3 regions of the Pseudomonas sp. AC112 genome follow, and region 1 is predicted to be linked to each of the others. Evidence: riboswitches for the same ligand, from Rfam matches in the RefSeq annotation. Region 1 holds a riboswitch; each other region holds the start of a gene.

Region 1 (9,756 bases):
CCTCCTCCAGCGACGGCCGGACCATCCACGACGGCAGTTGCACGATCCCACAACCGGCCAATGCGGCCTGCATCAAGCCATCGCCATTGCCGATCACCAAGTGCGGCGCCATCTGCCAACGCCGCGGACTGCCCGGGTCACAGGCGAAGTTCCAGGGGCTGATGCGTCCGTCCACCCAGCCGTAGGCGATGCACTGATGCTGCTCAAGTGCCTGTTCGGATGTCGGCACGCCATGGTTCGCCAAATAGGCCGGCGAGGCGCACAGGGTGTGCCATTCACGCGCAAGCACACGCTGCTCTACCGTTTCCGGCCAGACATCCGCACCACCGATGCGCACCACCACATCCACGCCCTCTTTAAATGGGTCCACTAACCCGTCACTGAAGGAAATGTGCGGCACCAAGGACGGAAATGCCTGCAGCAAAGGCAGCAGCATCGGCAACACGCGGACGCGCCCGAACACACTGGGCAGGTCAATGCGCACACGTCCGCGCGGTTCACTTTGCTCGGCGCGCAGCGACAGCTCGGCGTCCTCCAGGTCAGCCAGCACGCCCGTGCAGGTACGGTAAAACGCCACGCCGGCCTCGGTGAGGGACAAGCGCCGTGTCGTGCGCAGGAACAGTCGAGCGCCCAGGCGTTTTTCCAGCCGCGCGATGCTTTTACTGATGGCCGACGCCGTCAGGTTCATCTTCTCGGCAGCGGCGGTAAAGCTGCCGTAGTCCGCAACGCACACAAACACATCGATACCTTTCAAGCGTTCGGAAGAAAACATGGACGTCCTGTATTCGTGAATTCAGTTCAGGCAACTCGGTAAAAAGCATCCTAAATCAGAATTTAACTCAACAGTAAGCTATGCCCGATAAACGCTGACACTGAGGCCCGGATGCTGACCACGCTGAAAAACTACCCCCTGACCGTCAACCTGCTGCTGGGTGCGTCACTGGTGTTGACGCTCGCCAGGGCGATCACCCTGCCCTACCTGGTGATCTACCTGTCGGGCGAGTTCGGCTTGGGCGTCGCCGACATCGGCCTGATCATCGGTAGCTCGCTGATCATCGGCTCCGTGATGAGCCTGTATGGCGGTTACCTGGTGGACAGCCTGCCCAATTATCGTTTGCTCCTGGGCTGTTGCGCAGTTTTCACCCTGGGCTTTCTGGGGGCGTTTATCGCGCGGGAGCTGTGGGTGTTCTTCACCTGCCTGGTCGCGATCAACCTGGCGTATGCCGTGATCGACATTGCGGTCAAATCCGGATTTGGCCGGCTACTGCCCGTTGATGCGCGTAGCGAAGCGTTTTCGATCAAATACACCCTGACCAATATCGGCTATGCCGTCGGCCCCTTTCTCGGTGCAGGGCTGGCCACGCTCGCTATCAGCCTGCCCTTCCTGGCGTCGGCGGTGCTTGGGGCCGGGTTCTTCACGGTGTATTGCGTGTGGGGCGACAGGCACTGGGTGCCGCCCCCTGCCAACCAGCATGGCGCGCCGTTCCTGGCGCTCGGCAAACGACTGCTGCGGGACTACCGCTTGGTGTGCTTTACCTTGGGCGGGATGCTCAGCGCAGTGGTGTTTGGCCAGTTCACCGCTTACCTCTCGCAATACCTGGTCGTCACCACCACGCCCGAGGCCGCGTACCGGATTATCAGCAGCGTGGTGGCCACCAACGCGCTGATGGTGATCAGCCTGCAATACATGATCGGCAAGCGCATCACCCATCAGCACCTGCACCTGTGGCTTGCAGGTGGGCTGGGCATGTTTATCGCCGGGCTGGCGGGGTTCGGCTTGTCCACCTCACTGATGTGCTGGGTGCTGTCCATGGCGATCTTCACCTTGGGAGAGATCATCGTGTTCCCTGCCGAGTACATGTTCATCGACATCATCGCGCCCGAGCCTCTGCGGGGCATGTACTACGGCGCGCAAAACCTCGGCAACGTCGGCGCAGCCCTGGGGCCGGTGCTGTGCGGGATGGTGCTGGCGACACAGCCCGCCCACGCCATGTTCTACATGCTGGCGCTGTTTGTGGTCGCGGGCGGGTTGCTCTACAGCCTGGGCGCGTGCCTGGCAGGCAGGGTTAACGCTGCCACCTGAACATCAGCAGCGCACATGCCGACGCACACACTGCACCAGCCCGTCCAGCGCCTGTGACTTCACCGGTGCGAGCACGCAGACCGTGTGCTCGCGCTGAGCCTCCTTCACCGTCAGGGTGTAATGCACCTGGCCCGGATTACCGGGGGCAGGTGCATTGCTTTGCGGCAATTGAAAGAAGTCGCATGCCTCGACAAGCCGCCGCAACTCCTGCTGGTCCTGCTCCGGCAGCGCGTCCAGTTCCACCGTCTGTGGCTTGGCCAGGCCCGGAAAGAACCCAGGCCCGCCATTTTCCTTGATTGAAATTTGCATGGTTGTTCCTCGCGTCAGACAGCAATGCCGACCGCCTTCCAACCGTCCTTGACCGCCTTCTGTTCATCCTTGTTCGCGCCGTAGAGTCGGCCCGCAACATCGTAAGTGATACGCGCAAAGCGCAGGAACCCGGAGTTGGGCCGCAGCCGCGCATCGCGCAGCGCGTCATACCAGATGCGCCCGGCGCGCTCCCAGGCAAACCCGCCCAGCGCTGTTGCCACCTGGTAGAACGCATGGTTGGGAATCCCGGAATTGATGTGCACCCCGCCATTGTCCTCGTAGGTTTGCACAAAATCATCCATGTGCCCGGGCTGTGGGTCCTTGCCCAGCAGTTTGTCGTCAAACGCGGTGCCGGGGGCCTTCATCGAACGCAGGGCGGTGCCTTTGATCTTCTTGGTGAACAGCCCTTTGCCGATTAGCCAATCGGCGTCTTCCGCGCTTTGCTTCAACGCGTATTGCTTGATCAGTGAACCGAACACGTCCGACAGCGACTCGTTCAACGCCCCGGACTGGTTGAAATACATCAGCTTGGCCTCGTCTTCGGTGACGCCATGGGCCAACTCATGGCCAATCACGTCGAGGGCCACCGTGAAGCGGTTGAACAACTGCGCGTCTCCATCCCCGAATACCATCTGGGTCGAGTTCCAGAACGCGTTGTTGTAGTTCTGGCCAAAATGCACGGTGGCGTCCAATGCCATGCCGGCATCGTCGATGGAGTTGCGGTCGAAGACCTCGTCGAAAAAATCGAAGGTGGCGCCCAAGCCATCATAGGCCTCGTCCACCGCCGCATCACCGCTGGCAGGCTGCCCTTCGCCACGTATCAGCGTGCCGGGCAGGCTATCGGTGCCTGCGGCGCTGTAGATCGAGCGACGCTTGCCGGCGCCCATGGCCAGGGCCATGCGCGCCGGGCCTTGGGCCGGTACGGCGACCATGCGCAACGAGCGGAACGTGCTGTCCTTGGCGCGGGTGCGCAGCGCGACCTCCCGTTGCGCCTTGTCGCCGTTGCGTGCGATCTGGTCGAGCATATAGGGCGGGATGAGGCAAAAAATCGGATTGCGATGCTGCTGACGAACACACATTGGCTGGCTCCATTTGGCATGTGACAACGTCCGAGTAGTCGATTCAGGATAGACCCAGGGGGCTAACGCGCATCATCAATTGTCATTAACGTATGTTGCAGTCGTGTTTATCCAAGGAGGACTTACCGATGCCCGCACGTAAAACCAAAATCGACCTTTCGTACCGCCCCCGGCTCGCCGACCTGCGCCCATTGATCGCACCGAGCCCCACCTTGCTGGCGGCGCGAGCGGCGACACCCCGCGTCACACCGGCCAAAGACTTGAAGGACCGGCGCGGTTACGCTGACGACTTTCTCGGCAGCTTCGCGGTGTCCTGGCCCACGGTCGAGGAGGCCTTGGCGGGTGATACACAGAAGCGCCTGGACTACACGCACTTCTCAATCACGATGTCACGCGCGAAGCGCCTCGCACTGTACGTGGGCGTCAACATCGACGGCGGCCAGCACGTAGACATCGTCCGCAGCAACGACACCTGGGCCTACGACGGCCGCCTGCCCACGGACGCACAGGTGGGCGAAGCGCTCTATGCCAGCAATGGCCTGGACCGCGGCCACCTGGTCCGCCGCCAAGACCCCAACTGGGGCGACACGGCGCAAACCGCCAACCTCGACACCTTTCATTTCACCAACTGTTCACCGCAGATGAGCGGGTTCAACCAGAAGACCTGGCTGGAGCTTGAAGACTACATCCTCGACAACACCCAACGCTGGAAAGCCCGGGCCACCGTGTTCAGCGGCCCGGTATTCGCCGACGACGACCGTGTGTACCGCGGCGTGCAGATCCCCAAGGCATTCTGGAAAGTCGTCGCCTACCTCAGCGATGACGGCAAGCCTTCGGCCAGTGCCTACATGATCGACCAGAGCCGCGAACTGGGCCAACTCGACCTGGTGTTCGGCCAACTCAGGACCTACCAGCGCAGCGTGATCCAGATAGAACGCCTGACCGGCATCCGCTTCGCCAACCTGGCCGACTACGACGGTTTCAGCAACGAAGAACGCGCCACCGGCACGCGCATTGAAGCGCTGATACAAGGTCCAGAGGACATTCGTCTCTGACCGAGGCTTCACCTGTTGAACGGCGTCACACCCAAACCAACCACGATGCGAAGCGAGCCGCTCGTGATCTTGATCTTGATCTTGATCTTGATCTTGATCTTGATCCTGCTTTTGATCTCAGGCGCCCCGTCAAACACGCTGGCCGGAATTCGACAGGGATTTGGGGGGTAAACCGGCAGGGATGCCGGTTTAGCCGCCCCGCGCCATGGATGGCGCGTGGCGGCGGCCCCCCAAATACCTGGCGGATTACGGGCACACCGAGCGTGAGCGAGGTGCCGAGTGTTGGGGCAAGAGCCCTTTGGTTACTTTGGGGCTCTTTTCCAAAGTGACCCGCCGTAAGGGCGGAACCCATAGCAGCCCTTACCTAAATAACGGATATGTACCCGGTAAGATCCAACATCTAGGTCGGCTGTCAGGCCACCATCGCTGGCAAGCCAGCTCCTACATTTGGATCGCGGGGCGACAGTTAGATTGTGGTCGGCTGTCAGGCCGCCACCGCTGGCAAGCCAGCTCCTACATTTGGATCGCCGGGGGGGGTTACAGTCAGATAGCGGTCGTCTGTGAGGCCGCCTTCGCAGGCAAGTCAGCTCCCACATTCTGGATCGCGGAGGTTAACAGTAAGATTGCGCCCGGCCGTCAAGTCGCCAGCGCCGTACCCAGCGAGGTGTAGATACCTGCGCCCGTTGGCCGCCCCTCATTGCGCATTGATGTAATGAAACTGCGCCTGCGACTTCTCAACCGCCGCACGCACTTTGTCCTTCTGCGCATCGGTGCCCGAGTAGTAAATCTGCAGACCCTTCAAATCCTGCCCTTCGACGGCTTTGCCGATCACCGCAACGTCGACCGGCGTGCCAGCCCAGAGCTACCGTTGAGTTCACGGCCTCCCGTTCAACCTCGCGATCGACTACCATACCGCGCCGGTTCCCAAACGGGACTAATAGGGAATCCGAAGCGCGGTACCTGCGCGCCAATCGGAACTGCCCCCGCAACTGTAGGTGCTGAGCCTGCTCCTCGATGCCACTGGACCTTGTCCGGGAAGGCCGGAGCGTGGCGACGACGCATCAGTCAGGAGACCTGCCGGCTCAAGCTCAATCACTAACCGGCGGGGTGTCCGGGAAGGACATTCTTGCCTGTCTCTACCACAGCGCTCGAGGGTGTGTTTCCGAACCGTACCTCCCCAGTTCCACGTACGGTTCACTCGGAGATCGCCTCATGCTGCCACGCGTTACCGCCCTGCTCACCGGCATTGGCTACTGTGCCCTGGCCCACGCCGCGCCCACCCACTACCCATTGATCGTGGAAAACTGCGGCAGCAGCCTCACCTTCCAGCAAGCCCCCGCCCGTAGCGTGACCATCGGCCAGGCCGCCACCGAGATGCTGTATGCCTTGGGCGTGGGCGACAAAGTGGTCGGCACCTCGCTGTGGTTCAACAGTGTGTTGCCGCAATACAAAACGCAGAATGACCGCATCGAGCGCCTGGCCAACAACGAGCCGAGCTTCGAAGCCGTGATCGCCAAGCGCCCGCAACTGGTGGCCGCCGAGCTGGAATGGGTGGTCGGGCCGCAAGGCGTGGTCGGCACCCGCGAGCAATTCCATGAACTGAAGATCCCCACCTACTTGCTGCCCTCCGACTGTGAAGGCAAGGACAACCTGGTGGGCGCCGACGGCACACGGCTGGAGCCGTTCCGTATCGAAACTATCTATAAGAGCATCAGCCAACTGGCGCAGATTTTCGACGTTCAGGATCGCGGCCAGCAGTTGAACGATGAGCTCAAGGCACGCCTGGCCAAGTCCGTCGCCACGGTGCAAGGCAAAGGCCTCAAGCAGGCCAGCGCGCTGGTATGGTTCTCCAGTTCGGAGATGGCCAGCGACCCGTACGTGGCCGGCCATAAAGGCATTCCCGAATTCATGCTGCAAACCCTCGGCCTGTCCAACGTGGTGCAGTCCGATGAAGAGTGGCCCGCCGTCGGCTGGGAAACCATTGCCAAGGCTAACCCGACCTTCCTGGTGATCGCGCGCATGGACCGCCGCCGCTACCCCGCCGACGACCATGAAAAGAAACTGGCGTTTTTGCGCAGCGACCCGGTGACCCGCAACATGGACGCGGTGAAAAACAACCGTATCATCATCCTCGACGCCCTGGCGTTGCAGGCCAGTATCCGCATGTTCGACGGTCTTGAACAACTGGCCACGGCCATCGACGGCTACGACCTGCCTAAATGATGCGCACCCTGCTCGCCCTGGCCCTGCTCCTGGCCGCCGTACTTGCCGGCGTGGCCATCGGTGAAACCGCCATCTCGCCGCACGTGGTGCTCCAGGTACTCGCCAACAAACTGTGGGCGGCCGGCTACGTGCTCGACCCCATCGACGAAGGCGTGGTGTGGAACTACCGCCTCACCCGCGCCCTGGTCGCTGCCGCGTGCGGTGCGGGGCTGGCCACCTGCGGGGTGATCCTGCAATCGCTGTTGCGCAACCCGCTGGCCGATCCGTACCTGCTGGGCATCAGCGCTGGCGCTTCGACTGGCGCGGTGTTGGTGGCGTTGATGGGCGTGGGCGGTGGCTTGATTTCGTTGTCGGCCGGCGCATTCGTCGGCGCGATGGCGGCATTTGCGCTGGTGATCCTATTGGCGCGTGCCAGTGGTTCGGCCAGCGGCACCGGCCAGATCATCCTCGCCGGCATTGCCGGCTCGCAGCTGTTCAATGCACTCACCGCGTTTCTGATCACCAAGTCGGCCAGTTCCGAACAGGCGCGCGGCATCATGTTCTGGCTGCTGGGCAACCTCAGCGGCGTGCGCTGGCCCTCGGTGTGGCTGGCGGTGCCGGTAGCGGTCGCTGGGTTGGCCGTGTGCCTGTGGCACCGACGGGCGCTGGATGCGTTTACCTTCGGCAGCGACTCGGCGGCGTCACTTGGTATCCCGGTGCGCCGCGTGCAATTTGTGCTGGTGGGCTGCGCGGCCCTGGTGACGGCGGTGATGGTGTCGATTGTCGGCTCCATCGGCTTTGTCGGGCTGGTGATTCCCCACGCCGTGCGCTTGCTGCTCGGCACCGGGCATTCACGCCTGCTGCCGGCGAGTGCGTTGGGCGGTGCGCTGTTTTTGATTGCGGCGGACGTGCTTTCACGCACCTTGATCAAGGGCCAGGTGATTCCCGTCGGCGTGGTCACTGCGCTGGTCGGCGCGCCGGTATTTGCGCTGATCCTGATCGGACGGAGGAATGCGCGATGAGCGTACTGAGCTGCACCGGACTGGGCTTCAAGGTGCGTGAGGTCGAGCTGCTGCGCGATATCCACTTGGACGTTCAGCTGGGTGAAACCTTGGGGATTGTCGGGCCGAATGGCTCCGGCAAGTCCACTTTGCTCAAGCTGCTCGCCGGTCTGCGCACGCCGGCGTCTGGCGACGTGTTGCTGGGCGGCCAGGGCCTGGGCACGCTGTCCCGCCGCGCCATCGCCCAGCAACTGGCGGTGGTGGAACAACAGGCCGACACCGACGACGCCATCCGCGTGTTCGACGCCGTGGCGCTGGGCCGTACGCCGTGGCTGTCGGCGCTGAGCCCGTGGTCCAGCGACGACGACGCCATCGTGAACCAGGCCTTGCATGACGTCGACGCCACCCACCTGAGCCAACGCGCCTGGCGCAGTCTCTCGGGCGGTGAACGCCAACGGGTGCACATCGCCCGTGCGTTGGCGCAACGGCCGCAGATCCTGTTGTTGGATGAGCCGACCAATCACCTGGATATCCAGCATCAATTGGGGATCTTGAAGGGTGTGCAAGGCTTGCCCGTCACCACCCTGATTGCCCTGCATGACCTCAACCAGGCGCTCACCTGCGACCGCTTGGCGGTGCTGGATCACGGGCGGTTGGTCGCCCTGGGCAAACCGCTGGAAGTGCTGACGCCGCAGCGGTTGCAGGAGACGTTCGGGGTGCAGGCGCATTACCTGACAGACCCGTTCGATGGGGCGCAGATACTGCGGCTACGCCCAAACTGATCAACGCATCCCATTGTAGGAGCCGGCTTGCCGGCGATACGGCCAGACCTGCTTGCATCTCTGTTTACTGCCACACCGCCATCGCCGGCAAGCCGGCTCCTACAGTGGGCGGTGGTGTTAGAGAGTGCGCTGCATATGCGTCGTGCGCCACACCGGGTCAGCGTCCACATCCACCACCTCGAACCCCTGCCGAAGCCAAAAATCAATCGCCCCCGGCAGAAACGGATGGGTGTGCAGGTACATCACTGCGACCCGTTGTGCCTTGGCCTGCGTCTCCAGCGCACGGTACAACTCGCCCGCCAGACCAAAGCGGCGAAACGCCGGCAGCACAAACAGGCGCACCACCTCCACGGCCTTGCGGCCGTGGTAATTCAACTGCGGGAAACGCCCGTCATAGGGCAGGTAGCCGATGGCAGCGACGATCTGGCCCTCATCACGCGCGATCAGAAATCGCCCATCGCCGTGCAGATAAATCGCCTCGAAATCCGCCAAGTCCGCCGGCATGCCTGTCGCACAGAGCGTGGGAAACAGCTCGGCACGGGCTTGCAGCACAAACCTCACGACCTCAGGGATATCCGCCGCCGTGACCGCCTGAATGATGGGCCCTGGGCTCATGCAACCTCGATCTGCGTAATCCCTACCACGTGTGCCTGCTCCAGAATTTCCTCCGGCGTCGCATCCGCAGGCGGCAGGATCAAGCCATTCTCCGCATCGCCAAAATGCAACTGCAGCAGGTGCAACGCCGCTTCATGCACCGGCAATTGGGGTTGCTTGAGTTCGAACACATGGGTGCGGGGCTCGTTGTTGAACAAGTAGTCGAGGGTGAATTCGCGCATGGGGGAGTCCTTTTATAGAAGAAGAGCAACTGAACAACCTGACTAGGTGATCAGGTTTTAAGTTCCATGGACCAGCTTTGGCAACCTCCCCGACCGCATTTACTGACGCAACTCACACACTGCATTGCCCTTCATCCCCGACGCATGCACGCTCACATGGCGCACGCCGAAGCCCGGTTTTTGGACGAGCTTTTTCTCTTCCCAGGTGCCGCCGTTTTCGACTTGGTAGCCGATTGCGCCATCGGCTTGCCACGTCAGGCGTAGCGTATACACACCGTTTTGATCGGGAGCCCGATGGAAAAACATGTCGATCACCGGCTCCGCCTTGTTGAAGGTGCGCACCTGGAACAAGCGCAGGTCAGTGTCGGCGGGCGTGTAGCTGGACAGAAACAACGTATCGTCTTCAGCA
Region 2 (9,756 bases), 1.6 Mb from region 1:
CGGATCAGGCGGGCAAACCGCGCGGAACCGGTGATGTTAGTGCGCTCGCCGACGTTGACGAACAACGAGCTGCGGTCGATGGTGAACGGCTCCAGGCCCGACAGTCGGCACGCCTTGGGAATGTCCGGGATCGCACGCGGTGCATAACCGGCCACGGCCTTGGCAATGGCTTCGATGTGGCCCGGCGTGGTGCCACAGCAGCCGCCGACGATGTTGAGGAAGCCGCTCTGGGCGAATTCTTCGATGACCTTGGCGGTTTCCGAGGGCAGTTCGTCGTACTCGCCGAATTCGTTCGGCAGGCCGGCGTTGGGGTGCGCGGAAACGTGGGTGTTGGCCTTATTCGACAACTCTTCCAGGTACGGACGCAGCTCGCTGGCGCCCAGCGCGCAGTTGAGGCCCACCGAAATCGGCTTGGCGTGGGCCACGGAGTTCCAGAACGCTTCGGTGGTCTGGCCCGACAACGTGCGGCCGGAGGCGTCGGTGATGGTGCCGGAGATCATGATCGGCAGTTCGACATTCAGCGCTTCGAACACCCCTTGCACGGCAAAGATCGCGGCCTTGGCGTTGAGGGTGTCGAAGATGGTCTCGATCAGGATCAGGTCGGCGCCGCCCTCGATCAAACCTTTGGTGGCTTCGGTGTAGTTTTCCACCAGCTCATCGAAGGTCACATTACGGTAGCCGGGGTTGTTCACGTCTGGCGACAGCGAGCAGGTACGGCTGGTCGGGCCGAGCACGCCGGCGACGAAACGCGGCTTGGCCGGGTTTTCGGCGGTCTTGGCGTCGGCGATCTTGCGCGCCAGGCGTGCGCCTTCTACGTTTAACTCGTAGGCCAGTTCTTCCATGCCGTAATCGGCCATGGAAATGCGCGTGGCGTTGAAGGTGTTGGTTTCGAGGATGTCGGCGCCGGCATCCAGGTAGGCTTTTTCGATGCCGCCGATCACGTCCGGACGAGTGATCACCAGCAGGTCGTTGTTACCCTTGACGTCGCTTGGCCAGTCGGCGAAGCGTTTGCCACGGTAGTCCTGCTCTTCCAGTTTATAGCTCTGGATCATCGTGCCCATACCGCCGTCGAGGATCAGGATACGTTCCTTGAGGGCTTGATGAAGGGCTTGCAGACGAACGCTACGATCGGACATGGGACTACTCTGGTCAGGCATTACGGAGGGCGTGGATCATAGCAAACCTGTGCCGATTTAGAGCATGCGCAGGTTTTGCATGAATATCGTTCATGTTGTTGTGGGGGATGGCCCGGTAGAATCACCGGCAATTTTTCAGCGCACGCATTGAATCGGGACCGGATACATGTCACTTCGCCTCATCACCAGCGCCGTCCTGGCACTGGTCGCCTGCCTCGCACAGGCTGACGGACCCGCCCCGGCGATTTCGTATACCCGCGACATTCAACCGATCTTCACCGAAAAATGCGTGGCCTGCCACGCCTGCTACGATTCCGCCTGCCAGCTTAACCTGGGCAGTGCCGAGGGCGCGGCGCGCGGCGCCAGCAAAATGCCGGTGTACGACGGCGAACGCAGCCAGGCCACGCCGACCACCCGCTTGTTTTATGACGCCTTTGGCAAGCAAGCCTGGCAGCAGAAAGGCTTCTATTCGGTACTGGACGCTCAAGGCAGCCAGGCCGCCCTGATGGCGCGCATGCTGGAACTGGGCCATAACGCACCGCTGCAACCCAATGCCAAGTTGCCGGACGACATCGTGCTGGGCCTTAACCGCGAAAACATGTGCGCCATGCCCGGCGAGTTCAATGCCTACGCCGGTGCCCATCCCAAGGAGGGCATGCCGCTGGCGGTCACCGGGCTGACCGACCAGCAGTACCAGACCTTGCAGCGCTGGCTCGCGTCGGGTGCGCCAATCGATGCACAAGGCCTGGCCCCCAGCGCCCGGGAAGCCCTGCAAGTGCAGCAATGGGAAAACCTGTTCAACCAGCCCGGCGCCCGCGAAAGCCTGGTGACGCGCTGGTTGTTCGAGCATTTGTTCCTTGCCCACATTTACTTCGAGAATGGCGAGCCGGGGCATTTCTTCCAGTGGGTGCGTTCGCGCACACCGAGCGGACAACCCATCGACCTGATCGCCACGCGCCGTCCCAATGATGATCCGGGCACCCAGGTGTACTACCGCCTATGGCCGGTGCAGGGCGTGATCGTGCATAAGACCCACATCACGTACCCGTTCAGTGCTGAAAAGATGGCGCGTATCAAAGCGCTGTTCTACGCCGGTAACTGGCAGGTCAACGCCTTGCCGGGCTACGGCCCTGGCCGGCGCGCCAACCCCTTCGAAACCTTCGAGGCCATCCCGGCCAAGGCGCGTTACCAGTTCATGCTGGATAACGCCGAGTACTTTGTGCGCACCTTTATTCGCGGGCCGGTGTGCCGTGGGCAGATCGCCACGGACGTGATCCGCGATAACTTCTGGACCCTGTTCCAGGACCCGGACCACGACCTGTACATCACCGACGCGCGCTATCGCGGCCAGGCCACGCCTTTGCTGGCCATGCCGGGGCAGAACGATGACGTCGGCAGTGTGCTCAGCCTGTGGCTGGCCTACCGCGACAAACGCAATGAATACGAGGCCCTGCGCCGTGACAGTTACGCCGACCTGCCGCCACCGAGTTGGTCGAGCCTGTGGGCGGGCAATGACAATGCCTTGCTGAGCATTTTCCGCCACTTCGACAGCGCCTCGGTGACCAAAGGGCTGATTGGCGAGGTGCCGCAGACGATGTGGCTGTTTGACTACCCTTTGCTGGAGCGCACGTATTACCAGTTGGCGGTGAATTTTGATGTGTTTGGCAACGTGTCGCACCAGGCCCAGACCCGGTTGTACTTCGACTTGATCCGCAATGGCGCCGAGCAGAACTTTTTGCGCTTGATGCCGGCCGATTCGCGCGATGGTTTTATGGATGACTGGTACCAGAACAGTGGCAAGCTCAAGCTGTGGCTGGATTACGAGGCTATCGATGACGACAAGCCTACTGGGCTGCACCTGGACGAAAACGATCCGAAGCGCGATTTTGCCAATCAGTTGCTCAGCCGTTACGGCGATTTGAACGCCAGTCCGGATCCGATCAATCGCTGTAGCGGTGCTTATTGCTCGCGTGACGGTGTTGATCCGGCGTTGCAGGATGCGGAGCAGGCGCTTAGTCGCTTGACCTCACGGCCGGCTGCTGGGCTCAAGGTCATCGACCAGTTGCCCGAGGCCACGATGCTGCGTGTCGAGACGGCCGGCGGTAAGCGCGTGGTCTACAGCATGTTGCGTAACCGTGCCCACAGTAATGTGGCGTTTCTGCTGGGGGAGGCATATCGCTATCAGCCGGGCCTGGACACGGTAACCGTCTATCCGGGTGTGTTGAGCAGCTATCCGAACTTTATGTTCAATATTCCGGCGCAGGAAGTGCCCGAGTTTGTGGCTGAAATGGAGCGGGCCAAGGATGCCAAGCGGTTTGAGATGATTGTGGATCGTTGGGGGGTGCGGCGTAGTCATCCGCTGTTTTGGCAGTATTTCCATGATTTGTCGGAGTACATTCGAGAGACTACGCCGGTTGAGGAGGGGGTGTTGGATATGAATCGGTATGAGAATTTGTGAGGTTTTTTTGGAGTGCATATCCGTTATTTGGGTGATGGCTGGTATGGGTTCCGCCCTTACGGCGGCCCACGGATTCAAGCCTGCGTTCGGCCGTGTTTGACGGGGCGCCTCAGATCAAGATCAAGAGCGACTCGCTTCGCATCGTAGATACGCGGTCCTTGTAGGAGCCGGCTTGCCGGCGAAAAACGTGAGACCGCCGCGTTTATCCAGATGCCCCGCATCATCGTTAACGACCATCGCCGGCAAGCCAGCTCCTACAGTGGACCGCGTTTGTTTTTGCCTTTGCTCTACACCACTCAAGCCGGCTGTCAGGCCGCTGTGCTTTTGCTTTTGATTTTGATCTTCGGCCCCCCAAATCACTGTCGGATTACGGGCACACCGAGCCTAGGCGAGGTGCCGAGTGTTGGGGCAAGAGCGCTTGGGTTACTTTCGCGCTTTTCGAAAGTGACCCGCCGTAAGGGCGGAACCATAAGCCGCCGTCACCCAAATAACGGATATGTACACCCCCCCAAACAAACCTATCCCGACAAAAACACTAGGACTTTGTACCAACGTAATATTTTGGCGTAAACTGCCGGCAAGCCTGTGAGGAGTTTCCATGACTGCCATAACCATTACCGACGCCGCCCACGATTACCTGGCTGACCTGCTGTCCAAGCAGAACACCCCAGGTATCGGCATCCGCGTCTTTATCACCCAGCCCGGCACTCAATACGCCGAGACGTGCATTGCCTACTGCAAGCCAGGGGAAGAGAAGCCTGAAGACACCGCCCTGGGGCTGAAGAGCTTCACCGCGTATATCGATGCTTTCAGCGAAGCTTTCCTTGACGACGCCGTGGTCGACTACGCCACCGACCGCATGGGCGGCCAATTGACCATCAAGGCGCCAAACGCCAAGGTGCCGAACGTCAACGCTGACAGCCCGGTCAACGAGCGCATCAACTATTATCTGCAAACCGAGATCAACCCTGGGCTGGCCAGCCACGGTGGTCAGGTGAGTCTGATCGACGTGGTCGAGGACGGCATTGCCGTGCTCAAGTTCGGCGGCGGCTGCCAGGGCTGTGGCCAAGCGGACGTGACTTTGCGTGAAGGCATCGAGCGCACCTTGCTTGAGCGCATTCCGGAGCTCAAGGGTGTACGTGACGTGACCGACCACACGCAGAAAGAAAACGCCTACTACTGAGTAAGGTGTTCACTGCAAACAAAAAAACGGCGCCCCGTGAGCGCCGTTTTTTATGCTTAAAATTCAGCGTCTTACGCTGTTCACCTAATACTGAAGATTAACTGTAGGAGCCGGCTTGGCGGCGATAGCGGCGTGTCAGTCAACAGATTCGGCAGCAGATACGCCGCGATCGCTGGCAAGCCAGCTCCTACAGTATCAACGTATTCAAATATATCAGTGAGTTGCGGTCATTTTGTGAGGTTGTTTGTCACGGTCGGTAAAGGTGTGCATGCCCGGCCCGATACAACGAGGACTCACTGAAACTATCATTGGCCAGCACCCGACCCACCACAATCAATGCCGTACGTCGAAACCCTTTCGCCGCCACTTTCTCGGTAATGTCATCGAGGGTGCCGACTGCCCAATCCTGATCCGGCCACGTCGCGCGGTGCACCACGGCAATCGGGCAATCCGCGCCATAGTGCGGCAGCAGTTCGGCGACGATCTTAGCCAGGTGGTTGACCCCCAGGTGGATCGCCATGGTTGTGCCGTGGCGGGCCAGGCTGTCGAAGTCTTCACCGGCCGGCATGCTGGTTTTATCAGCGTAGCGGGTCAGGATCACGCTTTGGGCGATGTCGGGCAGGGTCAGTTCGGTTTCCAGCAGCGCCGCGCAAGCGGCTACCGCGGTGACGCCAGGGATGATCTGGAAGGGGATGTTCAGCTCGCGCAAATGGCGGATCTGTTCGCCAATCGCGCCATACAGGCTCGGGTCACCGGAGTGTACGCGCGCCACATCCTGCCCCTTTGCGTGGGCGGCCGTGATCAGGTCGATGATCTGTTCCAGGTGCAATTCGGCACTGTTGACCACCGTTTCTGCCTGATGACCTTCCAGCACGGCCGCTGGCACCAGCGAACCGGCGTAGATGATGACCGGGCAATGGCGGATCAGCCGCTGGCCTTTGACGGTGATCAATTCCGGGTCGCCGGGGCCTGCGCCGATGAAGTAGACGGTCATGGTAATTCCTGTCGAAAAACGGGCGAGCATGAATGTTATTCATGATCGGGGCGGGCGATTATCGGGATTTTAGCCGGCGCACGCCAATGCAAAGGTGGCGTGGGCGGTTTTTTTGCGGGTGATCAGCAGGCGGGCAGGGGCGTGACCGAGGTGTTCAGCCAATGCCAGGGCGGCGCTTTCAGCGATGCCGTAACAGCCGGTGTGGGCAAAAACCACCTTGGACTTGTGGCTCAGGCGGTTTTCGAAAACCGCCAGTTGCTCGGCGCTGAAACACTGCAACGTCAGGTCCAGTGCTTTGGCCAGCGCCAGCAGGCCTGGTTCGTCCTGTTTGCGATCGATACTGGCCAGCGCGGTGATGCGCTGGCGCTCGATACCGCCCTCGGCGAGGGCTGCATCAAACAGGGCCAGCAAGGCGTGAACATCACAACCGCGCTGGCAGCCCAGGCCGACCACCAGGATCATGCCGCGTAACGATCGTCACGGTTGCGGCGGAACAGCCACGCACTGATCAGACCCAGGGCCAGCCAGAATGCGACGTTGGTCAACTGCGAAGCGATCTTGAACTGGGCTTCCAGGGCTTCCGGGGCCAGCATCGAGTGTACTTCTGGCTGTGGAGCACCGATCACGTGCGGCACCACCAGGATCGCCACGCCCAGCGCTTTGAGCAGCCAGTTGCGACCGAACACAATCAGCGCGATACCGGCGGCGGTCGACGCGGCAGTGCCGATCCACCAGATCTGCCGTTGCGCCAGGTCTGCCGCAGCGGTGCCTGGCAGCTCGGGCGGCAGGCCCAGGGTTGGCGCCAGTACAAAGGTTGCGTAACCCGCCAGGCCCCAGAGCAGGCCTTGCGCCGTGCGGGTCGGCGCACGCAGGGTGTACAGGCCGGCCAGCATCAACGCAAAACCGACCGCGACCACCAGGTTGCCGCCGGTGGTGGACAGCACGCGTTGCCAGCCATCTTCGGGTTCCCAGGCTTCGGCGTCGTGGGTGTGGGCGGAGGCACCCTCGGTGTGCACATGGGCCACTTCGGTGGCGGCCGGGGCGTTTTCGTAGGTTTCCGCCTGCAGAATCAGCGGGGCGACCCAGAAGCTTTGCAACAGGGTCAGCAGCAGGGCGGCCAGGAGACCGGTGAAACCTGCGGTTTGCGCGATACGCTTGATCATGTCGGCAGGTCTCAGTGGCACGGGAACGCGGCGCTGTGGCGGGTATCGTGGGCGGCGTTGTGCACGGCCTCGATGTGCGAGAAACCGGCGAAGTACACCAGGCACGCGCCGAGGATCGACGCGCCGATGGCGGCGGTCAGGCGTTGGCTCAGGGTGGCGGAGCTGCTGGCGGTGTGCGAGGTGCTGCTGATGATCGACATGGCGCGTCCCTTCTGGGTGTCAGGGTGAAACGAGCGCATGAAAACCCCGCGAGCCAGGCACGCGGGGTTCTGAACAGCGCCCGCCCACCGCGGGTTTGTTATCTGATTTTTTCGGGCCGGTCTCCGGGCTTGCGAGGGGGCTCCTGGGGAGTCCTTAAAGCGTCGCCTTCCCATGCATCTGCACAGTGGCTGTGACACTTCGCTCGCTTACCGTTGCGGGGGCAGCACCGGACTGGTCATAACGCTATGACGCACCGGTTTCCCGTTTCACCCTGTGAAGGGCACCCGAAACAAGGTGTGTAGGAGAGCATGGAGGGATTGGGGGAGTCAATTGGGATATGTACCCAGCCACCCCATCATTGACCATCCCCCAAGCACTGCGTAGCCTTGCACCCTCGAGGTTCTTCAGCCCAGGCTGAAGCTAAGAAGGGAACGCGGTCCAAGCCGCGGCTGCCCCCGCAACTGTAAAGGGTTCATCTGACTGCCACGCCACTGCCATTACGGCGGGAAGGCGCAGCCAGCGCCGGTCGCATGACCCGCAAGCCCCAAGCCAGGAGACCTGCCTCGCAACCGATTTTCCACTTCAACCGGGCGGGGTGATCCGGTGACGAAATCCGCTGCTGCGTGCCGTCGCAGGGCCTATCGTCCCGTATGCCCGCCCCCAAGGGCATCCGATGAAAACACTGGCCAAACTTCCCGTCACCATCGTTACCGGCTTCCTCGGCTCGGGCAAGACCACCTTGCTGCGCCACATGCTCGACAACGCCCAGGGCCGCCGTATCGCGGTGATCGTCAATGAATTCGGCGAGTTGGGTATCGACGGTGAAATCCTCAAGCAGTGCTCCATCGGTTGCACCGAAGAAGAAGCCAACGGCCGCGTCTATGAGCTGGCCAACGGCTGCCTGTGCTGCACCGTGCAGGAAGAATTCTTCCCGGTGATGCGCGAATTGGTCGCCCGTCGTGGTGACCTCGACCATATCCTCATCGAAACCTCCGGCCTGGCCCTGCCAAAGCCGTTGGTACAAGCCTTCCAGTGGCCGGAAATCCGCAGCGCCTGCACCGTTGACGCGGTGATCACCGTGGTCGACAGCCCGGCCGTGGCCGCAGGCACCTTCGCGGCGTTCCCGGACCAAGTCGATGCCCAGCGCAAGCTCGACCCGAACCTGGACCACGAATCCCCCCTGCACGAGCTGTTCGCCGACCAACTGGCCAGCGCCGACCTGGTAATCCTCAACAAGAGCGACTTGATCAGCCCCGAAGACCTGGCCCGCGTGCGCCTGGAAGTCGCCGAAGAACTGCCACCCGCGGTGAAGATCATCGAAGCCAGCAGCGGTCGCCTGCCGCTGGACGTGCTGATCGGCCTGGGTGCCGGCTCCGAAGAGCACATCGACGGTCGCCACAGCCATCACGATCATCATCACGAAGGTGAAGACGATCACGATCACGACGCCTTCGATTCCATCTCCATCGACCTGCCGCAAGCCGACGAAGCGCTGCTGCTCGACGCCCTGACCCAGTTGGTGGTGCAACACGGCATCCTGCGTGTAAAAGGCTTCGCCGCAATCCCGAACAAGCCGATGCGTCTGCTGATCCAGGGCGTGGGCACGCGTTTCGACAAGCACTTCGACCGTGCCTGGAGCGCTGACGAGCCGCGTATTACGCGCCTGGTGCTGATCGGTCAGGACCTCGATGCGGCCGGCCTTGAAGCGCAACTGCGCGCCGCCCTCAGCGTTTAACCCATGCACCTGCTCAGGACCCAGCCCGGTGGTTTCGTCTCGGACGACAATATTGCCGACCTTGGCCAGACCCCCGCTGAACTGGTGATCCTGTGCAGCGGTGATTCCAGCCTGGCGCTGCTGGCCGAAGCGGCCCAGCAGTTGCCCGACGACTACCCCAGCTTTCGCCTGGCCAACCCGATGCAGGTACAGAACCATGCCTCGGTCGACCTGTATGTCGATGAGGTGCTGCGCCATGCCAAGGTCATCCTGATTTCGCTGCATGGTGGCATCGGTTATTGGCGCTACGGCATCGAGCGCCTGGTGGAGCTGGCCGAGCGTGGCGTGCAGCTGATCCTGGTGCCGGGGGACGATCGCCCGGACCCGGAGCTCAGCGGCCTGAGTACTGTCGGCGCAGAAGAACGTGATCGCCTCTGGCACTTCCTGCGCCAGGGCGGCATGGGCAACGCCTTGGACTTTTATCGCTGCCTGGCCAGTGGTTACCTGGGCCGCGACTACACCTGGGAAGCGCCGCAAACCCTGCCGCGCACGGCGATTTATCACCCCAGGCACGCCAATGCCCGCCTGAATGATTGGCAGGCCGACTGGAATGCCGAGTGGCCGGTGGCGGCGGTGCTGTTCTACCGCTCCCATTTGCAGGCGGCCAACACCGGTTTTATCGACGTGTTCTGCCAGCGCTTGCAGGCCGCGGGGCTTAACCCGTTGCCAATGGCGGTGGCCAGCTTAAAAGAGCCCGGCTGCCTGGCGGTGGTCGAGGACTGGCTGGATGAGGTGGGCGCGGCGGTGATCCTGAACACCACCGGCTTCGCCCAGTCCAGCCCCGAAGCGCCGCACTTGCGGCCGTTTCGCCGCAATATCCCGGTGATCCAGGCCATTTGCGCCCAGG
Region 3 (9,756 bases), 340 kb from region 1:
GGCTTCGGCGAAGGTCGCCATCTGCCCGTGCAGCGCGCAGGCCAGGCGCAACAACGGCACCGCCAGCGCGGCACCGCTGCCTTCACCCAGGCGCAGGCCCAGTTCCAACAACGGCTGCGCGTCGAGGCGCTGCAACACATGGCGATGACCAGGCTCGGCGCCGCGATGGCCGAACACCAGCCACTCACGGCACGCCGGGTTCAAACGTGTGGCAACCAGCGCCGCGACCGTGCAGATGAACCCATCCACCAGCACCACGATGCCTTCCTGGGCGCACGCCAGATACGCGCCCACCAGGGCGGCAATCTCAAAGCCGCCCAGATTGAACAGGGTCTGCAACGCATCCCCACGCTGACCGGCATGCAACGCCAGTGCACGCTCGATCACGGCCACCTTGTGGCTGACACCCTGGGCATTCAACCCAGTGCCCGGCCCCGTGAGGTCGCTGACCTGGCAATCGAGCAAGGCACACGCCAGCGCGCTGGCGGCGGTAGTGTTGCCGATACCCATCTCACCGCCGATGAACAGTTGCGCACCGTTCGCCAACGCACGTCGCGCACTGTCGCGACCGGCCTGCAAGGCGAGTTGCCCCTGGGCCTCGGTCATCGCTGGAGCGTTGACGAAGTTGGCGGTGCCGGCGCCGATATTCAGGTGACGCACGCCCGGCAGGTTCAAGGACGGCGTTACGGTCCCCAGGTCGACCACTTCCAGCTGCGCGTCCAGTTGCCGCGCCAATACGCTGATGGCCGCACCGCCGGAGACAAAGTTTTGCAGCATCTGCCCGGTGACTTCCTGGGGAAACGCCGACACGCCTTCGGCGACCACGCCATGGTCACCGGCGAAGATGGCGATCCACAGTGAATCCACCGACGGTTTGACCTGGCCCTGCAAGCCAGCCAATTGCACCGCCAGCGCCTCCAACTGACCGAGCGAGCCGGCCGGCTTGGTCAATTGCTGCTGGCGCGCCAGGGCTTGTTCGTACGCTTGAGCGTCGATCGCCTTACAAGGGTTGAGCCACCAGGTGTCAGTCATAACGCAGTACCTTTCAGAGTCAGGGGCAGGCCGGCAACGGTCAGGACAACACGCTGACAACGCTCGGCCAAGGCTTGATGGAGCCAACCGGCTTCATCCACATAGCGGCGAGTCAATTCGCCCAGCGGCACGACACCCAGACCGGTCTCGTTGCTGACAAAAATGATTTCACCCGGCAACGACGCCAGGGTGTCCAGCAGTTGATCGCGCTCGGACGCCAAGCGCCCGGCGTCTTCGAGCATCAGCAGATTGGTCAGCCACAGGGTCAGGCAGTCCACCAGCAGACACTGCCCGGTGGCCGCGTGGTCCCGCAGCACGCGAGCCAGTTCAATCGGCTCTTCGATCAGGCCCCAATGGTCCGGGCGACGCTGGCGATGCAACGCGACACGCTCGTTCATTTCGCCATCCAGCGGTTGGCTGGTGGCGATGTAAGTGACTGGCAAGGCGCTGTCGCTGGCGAGCTTCTCCGCCAGACGACTTTTACCGGAGCGCGCGCCGCCGAGGATCAGTTGAAGCATGGGATGGCACCTTGGATTGGCTGAAATGGGTTGACCGTTAGGCCGCCTTCGCGAGCAAGCCCGCTCCCACACGAGGACCGCGTACCCCTGCTCAAATCCCACATAGATTGCGCAACAACTCAGTATCCAAATGATTCTCCACCAGGTCCGCCAGGCGCTCGATATCGCGCTCGCGCAAGGCGTGGTAGTCAACCTCCTGCACATCCTGCAACCCAGCCCAGCGTAATAAGGCACTGCACGCCGCTGGCGTTTCGAACACGCCGTGAAGGTAGGTGCCGAGAATCTGTCCATCAGCACTCTGGGCGCCATCGCTGCGACCGTCGTCCAGCAAAACAGCGGCGTTCGCCAAGGCAGCACCGGTCGTCACGCCCGCATGAATTTCATAACCGCTGACGTGCACATCCTCCAGCAACAACCGCCCGCGCACATTGCGCAGTTGCTTCTCTTCCTCCAGCCTGGTGCTGAACGCCAGCAAGCCCAGCCCATCACTGGAGCCGGCAGGCCCTTCCAGGCCCAACGGGTCATGCACCTGCTCGCCAAGCATCTGCAAGCCGCCACAGATACCGAGCACCTTACCGCCATAGCGCAAGTGCCGCGCCACGGCGTTTTCCCAACCGTTGGCGCGCAGATAGGCCAAGTCGCTGCGTACGCTTTTCGAGCCTGGGAGGATGATCAGGTCGGCAGCCGGGATCGGCTGGCCAGGGCCAACGAACTGCAAATCCACCTGGGGATGCAGGCGCAGTGGGTCGAAGTCCGTGTGGTTGCTGATGCGCGGCAACACCGGCACCACCACCTTGAGCACCTGCGCCGCCTTGTCGATCTGGCGCTGGTCGATGCCGTCCTCGGCTTCCAGGTGCAGGTCCATCACGTAGGGCAGAACGCCCACCACCGGTTTGCCGGTGCGCGCTTCCAGCCAGTCCAGGCCCGGCTGCAATAAGGCGATGTCACCGCGAAAACGGTTGATGATGAAGCCTTTGACCCGCGCCTGTTCCGTGGGCGAGAGCAATTCCAGGGTGCCGACCAAGTGGGCAAAAACGCCGCCACGATTGATGTCGGCGATCAACAGCACCGGGCAGTCCACCGCCTCGGCGAAGCCCATGTTGGCGATGTCGTTGGCGCGCAGGTTGATCTCCGCCGGGGACCCCGCGCCTTCGACCATCACTACCGGGTAGGCCTGGCTCAGGCGTGCATGGGAAGCCAGCACCGCCTGCATCGCGATGGCTTTGTAGTCGTGATAGGCCACCGCGTTCATGCTGGTCACGGCGCGGCCATGGATGATCACTTGAGAGCCGGTATCGCTGTTGGGTTTGAGTAGCACCGGGTTCATATCGGTGTGTGGCGCCAGGTTGGCGGCCTGGGCCTGCACCGCCTGGGCGCGGCCGATCTCGCCGCCTTCGGCGGTCACCGCGCTGTTGAGCGCCATGTTCTGTGGCTTGAAGGGCGCCACCGCCACGCCCTGGCGTACCAGCCAGCGGCACAGTGCCGTCACCAACGTGCTCTTGCCGGCGTCGGAGGTGGTGCCTTGCACCATCAGCGTACTCATGTCGCTTCCTTATAGGCGACCAGCGCTGCGTCGAGACGCTGCCAGTCGGCCTCGGTATCGGGCAGGCCAAAGCGCAGGCTGCTGTCGTGGACAAACAGGCGCAGCAGGATGCCGCGCTGGGCCATGAATTCGTGCATGCGTTCGGCGTGGGGCGTGATCAGCCATTGGAACAGGGCACAGCCGCCCTGGGGTTGAAAGCCGTGGCGCTCAAGCGAAGCGAACAGACGCTGGCCCGCCTCGATGCATCGTGCGCGTTGCCGCGCTTGCCCGGCGGTGTCGCGCAGGCACACTTGGCCCAACACCCGCGTCGGCCCGCTGACCGCCCACGGCCCGACCTGTTCGGCGAGCAACTTGAGCAACTTGCGTTCGGCCAACACGAAGCCCAGTCGCACGCCGGCGAGGCCAAAAAACTTGCCAAACGAGCGCAACACAATCAGGCCAACCTGATGCGCCTGGCCCGCCAGGCTCAGTTGGGGCGTTACGTCCATGAACGCTTCGTCCACCACCAGCCAGCCGCCGCGCTGGGCCAGCCGCGAGTGCCAGTCAAGCAGGCGTTGCGGAGTCAAGCTCAAGCCGGTGGGGTTGTTGGGGTTGACCACCACCAGCACATCGAGGCCATCAAGGAAGAAGTCGACTTCCTGCTCCTGCACTTCGCGCACCACGTAACCGGCACGGCGCCAGGCTTCGGCGTGTTCGGCATAACACGGCGACAGCACGCCGACCTTGCCGGCACGGCGCAGGCGCGGCAGCAACTGGATGGCCGCCTGGGAGCCGGGCACCGGCAACAGGTGTGCTGCGCCGTAATACTCGCTGGCGGCCTGCTCCAGGCCGTCGTCGGTTTCCGGCAGGCGTGCCCAGGCGCGCAGGGGAATCTCGGGGATCGGCCAGGGCCAAGGCGCGAGTCCGCTGGACAGGTCGAGCCAGTCAGCCTCGGCTATCCCGTACTGAATCGCTGCCTTGCGCAGCCGGCCACCGTGTTCAAGCATAGAATTGCGCCCCCGCACATAGGATCAGCAGCCACAACCATACGCCGCGCTGCACCAGTTGCCAGCCCCGCTCGATGGAATCGGCATCCGCCGCCGGGCCTTCGCCCAATGGCGGACGCTGGTGCACTTTACCGTGATAGATCGCCGCACCACCCAGTTCCACGCCCAGGGCACCTGCACCCGCAGCCATCACGGGGCCGGCGTTGGGGCTGTCCCAGGTCGGGCCCTGGGTGCGCCAGCATTTCAGCGCCAGCCGCGTCTTGCCCAGCAGCGCGTAGGTCAATGCCACAAGACGAGCAGGAATGTAGTTCAGCACATCGTCGATTTTTGCCGCAGCCCAGCCGAAACGCTCGAAGCGTTCGTTGCGATACCCCCACATGGCGTCAAGGGTGTTGCTCAGGCGGTAAAGCACCACGCCCGGCACACCGGCGACCACAAACCAGAAAATCGCGGCGAATACCGCATCGCTGCCGTTTTCCAGCACCGATTCGGTGGCGGCGCGGGCGACTTCGGTGCGGTCCAGCTCGCTGGTCTGGCGGCTGACCAGGTAGCTCACGCGCGTGCGCGCTTCCTCCAGGTCATCGCTGCGCAGGGCCTGGGCCACCGGCATCACATGCTCGCCGAGGCTGCGCATGCCGAGGGCGCAGTACAACGCCAGGATCTCCAGGACCCAGCCGATATACGGCGCCCACGACAAGGCCGTCGCCGCCAGGGTCAGCGGCACCACGGCGATAACCCACGCGGTCACACCATGGCTGCGCCAGCCGCGACCACCGCTGTTGAAACGTTGCTCGATGCGCCCGGCAAAATTGCCGAACGCCACCAGCGGATGCCAGCGCCTGGGCTCGCCCAGCAGCGCATCCAGCGCCACGGCAGCGACACACAGCAAGGCCACACTCATTGACTCACTCCCCACACATTCTCATACAACATGTCACTTAATGGCCGAGGCTCGGTCCAGCCTTCGAGCTGCAACATCGGTGCCGGATAGAACTCGTCCACCGGCCCCAGGCACAGTACGGCCAGGGGTTTGGCACCCGGCGGCAAACCCAGCAGGTCGGCCAGCGCCTGCGGCTCGAACAGCGAGACCCAACCCATGCCCAGGCCTTCAACGCGGGCTGCCAGCCACAGATTCTGGATCGCGCAGGACAGCGATGCCATGTCCATTTCCGGCAACGTGCGCCGGCCGAAAATGTGCCGCTCGCGGTCATCCATCAACGCCGCCACCAGCACTTCGGCGCAGTCGTGGATGCCTTCAACCTTGAGCTTCATGAACTCATCGGAGCGCTCGCCCAGGGCTTCGGCAGTGCGTACGCGCTCGACTTCCACCAGTTGTTGAATCTGGCCGCGCAAGGCACGGTCGCTGATACGGATAAAACGCCACGGTTGCATCAAGCCAACACTCGGCGCCTGGTGCGCGGCCTGGAGCAGACGGTGCAGCAGTTCGGGGGCGACAGTGCCGCCGCTGAAGTGGCGCATGTCGCGGCGTTCGGCGATGGCGCGGTAGACAGCTTGGCGGTCGGCCTCGGGGAAGGCGTTGTCGGTCATGGCCTCATCGCCGGCAAGCCGGCTCCTACAAGATCGGGCGCGAACAATGCGGCCACCGCCTGGGGATTCGATGGGAAATAGAAATGTACGTAGGATGCCGTCATCCGACCCTGGCGATAAACCGCCTCGGCACCGCGCCCGCCATTGGGGCTAAGGCCACGCGCAATCGGTTGCCACTCGGTGGTGGTCAGGGAGTGATGATAGGTGTGGCCGCGCAGCGTACCTTCCGGCAATTCGACGCTTTGCAGGGCGAGGGCCGCGAGTTTCTTTTGCATCACGGCATCGCCCTGCAACAAGCCAACCAGTTCGGCGCGGGTGCCGTCGACATCGGTCAGCGAGTCGAGCAGGTAGAGCATGCCACCGCACTCGGCGAGCAAGGGTTTGCCGGCCGCGTGGTGGGCACGGATAGCGTCGAGCATCGGGGTGTTTTCCGACAGCGCCTGGTGGTGCAATTCCGGGTAGCCACCAGGCAGATAAAGACTGTCGGCGTCAGGCAATTCGCGGTCATGGATCGGCGAGAAGAAGCTCAATTCGGCGCCCATTGCCCGCAGCAGGTCGAGGCTGGCGCCGTAGGTAAAGGCGAAGGCTTCGTCACGCGCCACGGCGATGCGCACGCCCTTGAGCAATGGCTCGGCGTCGATCACTTGCGGCGCGGCAAAGGTCACCGGTGGCGGCAACGCTACTTCGCAACTGCTGCCCAACGCTTGGGCAGCCGCGTCCAGGCGCGCATCGAGGTCATTCAGTTCACTGGCCTGCACCAGGCCGAGGTGGCGGCTGGGTAATTCGATACCGGTCTCGCGGGACAAGGCGCCGTACCAGCGCAGGCCTTCGGTGAGGCTGCCTTCCAGCAATTGCGCATGGCGCAGGGTGCCGACGCGATTAGCCAGTACGCCAGCGAATGGCAAATCCGGCTGATAACGCGCCAAGCCCAACGCCAAGGCGCCGAACGTCTGCGCCATGGCCGTGCCGTCGATCACGCCCAGCACCGGCACGCCGAAGTGTCGGGCCAGGTCGGCGCTGGACGGTGTACCGTCGAACAGGCCCATCACGCCTTCGATCAGGATCAGGTCCGCCTCCCCCGCCGCTTCCCACAGCAGGCGGCGACTTTCCTGTTCGCCGACCATCCACATGTCCAATTGGTAAACCGGCGCACCGCTGGCACGCTCGTGGATCATCGGGTCGAGGAAGTCCGGGCCGCATTTGAACACGCGCACCTTGCGCCCCAGGTTGCGGTGCAGCCGCGCCAGTGCGGCGGTGACGGTGGTTTTGCCCTGGCCGGATGCCGGTGCGGCAATCAGGACAGCCGGGCAATGACGGGGCTGATTCAAAGTTCGACGCCCTTCTGTGCCTTGATGCCAGCCTGGAAGGCGTGCTTGAGCATGCCCATTTCGGTGACGGTGTCGCCCAGTTCGATCAATTCAGGCTTGGCACCCCGACCGGTGACCACCACATGTTGCATCGGCGGGCGGGCTTGCAGGTCGCTGAGAACCTGGTCCAAATCGAGGTAGCCGTGCTTGAGGGCGATGTTCAGCTCGTCGAGCACCACCAGGCCGATGGCCGGGTCTTGCAGCAATTCACGGGAAACCGCCCAGGCGGCTTCGGCAGCGGCGATATCGCGCTGGCGGTCCTGGGTCTCCCAAGTGAAACCTTCGCCCATCACATGGAAGCGCACTTGCTCGGGGAAGCGGCGGAAGAACAACTCTTCGCCAGTGCTGTTGCGCCCCTTGATGAACTGCACCACGCCGCACTGCATGCCGTGGCCCATGGCCCGGGCCAGCATGCCGAACGCGGAGCTGCTCTTGCCTTTGCCGTTGCCGGTCAATACCAGCAGCAAGCCACATTCGTTGGGGGAGTTGGCGATGCGCTCGTCGATCACGGCTTTTTTGCGCAGCATGCGCGCCAGGTGGCGTTCGTCGCGGTCGGGGGAATCGGTCATGGCAGCTCTCCGTTGGGGCTGGACAAAAACGGCGGGCAGGAAAAAAGAAAAAAGACAGCCAAGCATCGCCCACCGTGATGCTGTTGGATGTTTCAGGCCGGTCTCCGGGCTCATGAGTGACGCTTGCTCTTGTCGAGCAGGCAGGCCGACGGCGCGCCTTCCCATATCGCTCGCGATACAGTGGCAAAAGGCGCCGTCTTGACTCATTTACCGTTGCGGGGGCAGCGCCGGAATCGCGGCAGCACTGTGTACAAGCGCGCTCACTCACCGGCTTCCCTGTTTCACTCCATCGACCCATGGGTCACAGAGCACCTGGAACAAGCGGCGAAGGTTAGTGGGTTGGGGGTGGAGCGTCAATTAAAGCTGGCCTTGCACTTGAACCATCGCACTGCTGCCCTCCTCTACCCTTACAGGTATCAAGGAGAACACCATGCACAAAACCAGACTCGCCCTACTCATCATGGTCGCCGGCACCCTCGCCGCCTGTGGTGAAAGCTCCACCCTCCAGGTCTCCGACGGCACCGGCCCCTCGCCCAAGCTGCCGGAACCGAACAAGACGCTGATCCCCACCGTGAATATCGCGCCGGCCATCGGCTGGCCCAAAGGCGCGAAGCCCACCGCCGCCGCTGGCACCCAGGTGGCGGCCTTTGCCGACGGCCTGGACCACCCGCGCTGGCTGTATGTGCTGCCCAACGGTGACGTGCTGGTGGCGGAAACCAACGCGCCACCCAAGCCGGATGACGCCAAAGGCATTCGTGGCTGGGTGATGGAAAAAGTCATGGGCCGCGCCGGTGCCGGCGTGCCAAGCCCGAATCGCATCACGCTGCTGCGTGACGCCGACCACGATGGCGTCGCGGAAACCCGCACGGTGTTCCTCGAAAATCTCAATTCGCCGTTTGGCATGGCACTGGTCGGCAACGACCTGTACGTGGCCGACTCGGACAAGTTGCTGCGCTTTCCCTATCAACCGGGTGAAACCGCGATCAAGCAAGCCGGCACCAAGGTCGTCGACCTGCCGGGCGGCAGCATCAACCACCACTGGACCAAGAACGTGGTGGCCAGTAAGGACGGCAGCAAGCTGTACGTGAGCGTCGGCTCCAACAGCAATGTGGGGGAAAACGGCCTTGAAGCGGAACAGGGTCGGGCTGCGATCTGGGAAGTGGACCGCGCCAGCGGCGAGCACCGCCTCTTCGCCTCCGGCCTGCGCAACCCCAACGGCATGGCCTGGGAACCCCAGAGCGGCAAGCTGTGGACGGCGGTGAATGAGCGCGACGAGATCGGCAGCGACCTGGTGCCGGACTACATTACCTCGGTCAAGGATGGCGCCTTCTATGGCTGGCCATTCAGCTACTACGGCCAGCATGTCGATGTGCGCGTATCACCGCAGAATCCGGATCTGGTGGCCAAGGCAATTGCACCCGACTACGCAGTAGGCCCGCACACGGCGTCCTTGGGGCTGACGTTTGCCGAGGGCAGCAAACTCCCGGCGCAGTTCAGCAACGGCGCATTTATCGGCCAGCATGGTTCGTGGAATCGCAAGCCGCACAGTGGCTACAAGGTGATCTTTGTGCCGTTCGAGGGCGGGCAACCCAAAGGACAGCCGGTGGACGTGCTGACGGGGTTCCTCGACAAGGATGAGAAAGCTATGGGCCGGCCGGTGGGCGTGGTAATTGATCAGCAGGGGGATTTGCTGGTGGCCGATGATGTGGGGAACAAGGTGTGGCGCGTGTCGGCCGCTAAATAAACGGTAGGAGCCGGCCTGCCGGCGATGGCGGCTTCAAGGGCCTCATCGCCGGCATGCCGGCTACTACACGGCGGCGTGTCAGGGGTTGCGCGCCAGGTTTCCTGGCAGCACGCGCTTGGCGCTCAGGTAGGCATTCTGCCAATACGCCTTGGACAAGGTATCCAACTTGACCGTACCGCCGGTTTGCGGTGCGTGCACGAAGCGGCCCTCGCCCACGTAGATCCCGGCGTGGCTGACCTGGGAACCACCACCGGTGGCGAAGAACAGCAGGTCGCCGGTCTGCAGGTTTTGCTCGCTGACATCCTGCGCGCGCATCACGATCAGTTCGCGGGTGGTGCGCGGCAGGGAGATCCCCGCCGCATCGCGGAAGACAAAACCGATCAGGCCGCTGCAATCAAAGCCGGAGTCCGGCGTGTTGCCGCCCCAACGGTAAGGCGTGCCGACCAGGC

What was found. A riboswitch is a leader RNA that binds a small molecule or an ion and turns the genes downstream of it on or off. The one in region 1 is predicted to bind cobalamin.
Positions count from the first base shown of each region.
Region 2: another riboswitch for cobalamin. It lies ahead of AC0IYN_RS27785 (CbtB domain-containing protein); the one in region 1 lies ahead of AC0IYN_RS20580 (ABC transporter substrate-binding protein).
Region 3: another riboswitch for cobalamin. It lies ahead of cobO (cob(I)yrinic acid a,c-diamide adenosyltransferase); the one in region 1 lies ahead of AC0IYN_RS20580 (ABC transporter substrate-binding protein).

Region 1 is NZ_CEEDCM010000001.1:4,418,562-4,428,317, reverse strand. Features, by position in the region: gene AC0IYN_RS20610 (LysR substrate-binding domain-containing protein) at 1-772, opposite strand, end outside; gene AC0IYN_RS20605 (MFS transporter) at 884-2,083, shown strand; gene AC0IYN_RS20600 (protealysin inhibitor emfourin) at 2,087-2,392, opposite strand; gene AC0IYN_RS20595 (M4 family metallopeptidase) at 2,407-3,471, opposite strand; gene AC0IYN_RS20590 (DNA/RNA non-specific endonuclease) at 3,600-4,526, shown strand; gene AC0IYN_RS20585 (hypothetical protein) at 5,221-5,358, opposite strand; cobalamin riboswitch at 5,428-5,622, shown strand; gene AC0IYN_RS20580 (ABC transporter substrate-binding protein) at 5,739-6,749, shown strand; gene AC0IYN_RS20575 (FecCD family ABC transporter permease) at 6,746-7,750, shown strand; gene AC0IYN_RS20570 (ABC transporter ATP-binding protein) at 7,747-8,511, shown strand; gene AC0IYN_RS20565 (GNAT family N-acetyltransferase) at 8,629-9,126, opposite strand; gene AC0IYN_RS20560 (hypothetical protein) at 9,123-9,347, opposite strand; gene AC0IYN_RS20555 (hypothetical protein) at 9,447-9,756, opposite strand, start outside.
Region 2 is NZ_CEEDCM010000001.1:5,990,871-6,000,626, reverse strand. Features, by position in the region: gene metH (methionine synthase) at 1-1,136, opposite strand, end outside; gene AC0IYN_RS27810 (fatty acid cis/trans isomerase) at 1,303-3,594, shown strand; gene nfuA (Fe-S biogenesis protein NfuA) at 4,193-4,777, shown strand; gene cobM (precorrin-4 C(11)-methyltransferase) at 5,025-5,771, opposite strand; gene AC0IYN_RS27795 (cobalamin biosynthesis protein) at 5,841-6,233, opposite strand; gene AC0IYN_RS27790 (CbtA family protein) at 6,230-6,934, opposite strand; gene AC0IYN_RS27785 (CbtB domain-containing protein) at 6,946-7,134, opposite strand; cobalamin riboswitch at 7,232-7,438, opposite strand; cobalamin riboswitch at 7,516-7,715, shown strand; gene cobW (cobalamin biosynthesis protein CobW) at 7,809-8,870, shown strand; gene cobN (cobaltochelatase subunit CobN) at 8,874-9,756, shown strand, end outside.
Region 3 is NZ_CEEDCM010000001.1:4,082,322-4,092,077, reverse strand. Features, by position in the region: gene cobT (nicotinate-nucleotide--dimethylbenzimidazole phosphoribosyltransferase) at 1-1,032, opposite strand, end outside; gene cobU (bifunctional adenosylcobinamide kinase/adenosylcobinamide-phosphate guanylyltransferase) at 1,029-1,550, opposite strand; gene AC0IYN_RS18920 (cobyric acid synthase) at 1,642-3,093, opposite strand; gene cobD (threonine-phosphate decarboxylase CobD) at 3,090-4,079, opposite strand; gene cbiB (adenosylcobinamide-phosphate synthase CbiB) at 4,072-4,980, opposite strand; gene bluB (5,6-dimethylbenzimidazole synthase) at 4,977-5,627, opposite strand; gene AC0IYN_RS18900 (cobyrinate a,c-diamide synthase) at 5,624-6,955, opposite strand; gene cobO (cob(I)yrinic acid a,c-diamide adenosyltransferase) at 6,952-7,563, opposite strand; cobalamin riboswitch at 7,642-7,894, opposite strand; gene AC0IYN_RS18890 (PQQ-dependent sugar dehydrogenase) at 7,994-9,307, shown strand; gene AC0IYN_RS18885 (C40 family peptidase) at 9,386-9,756, opposite strand, start outside.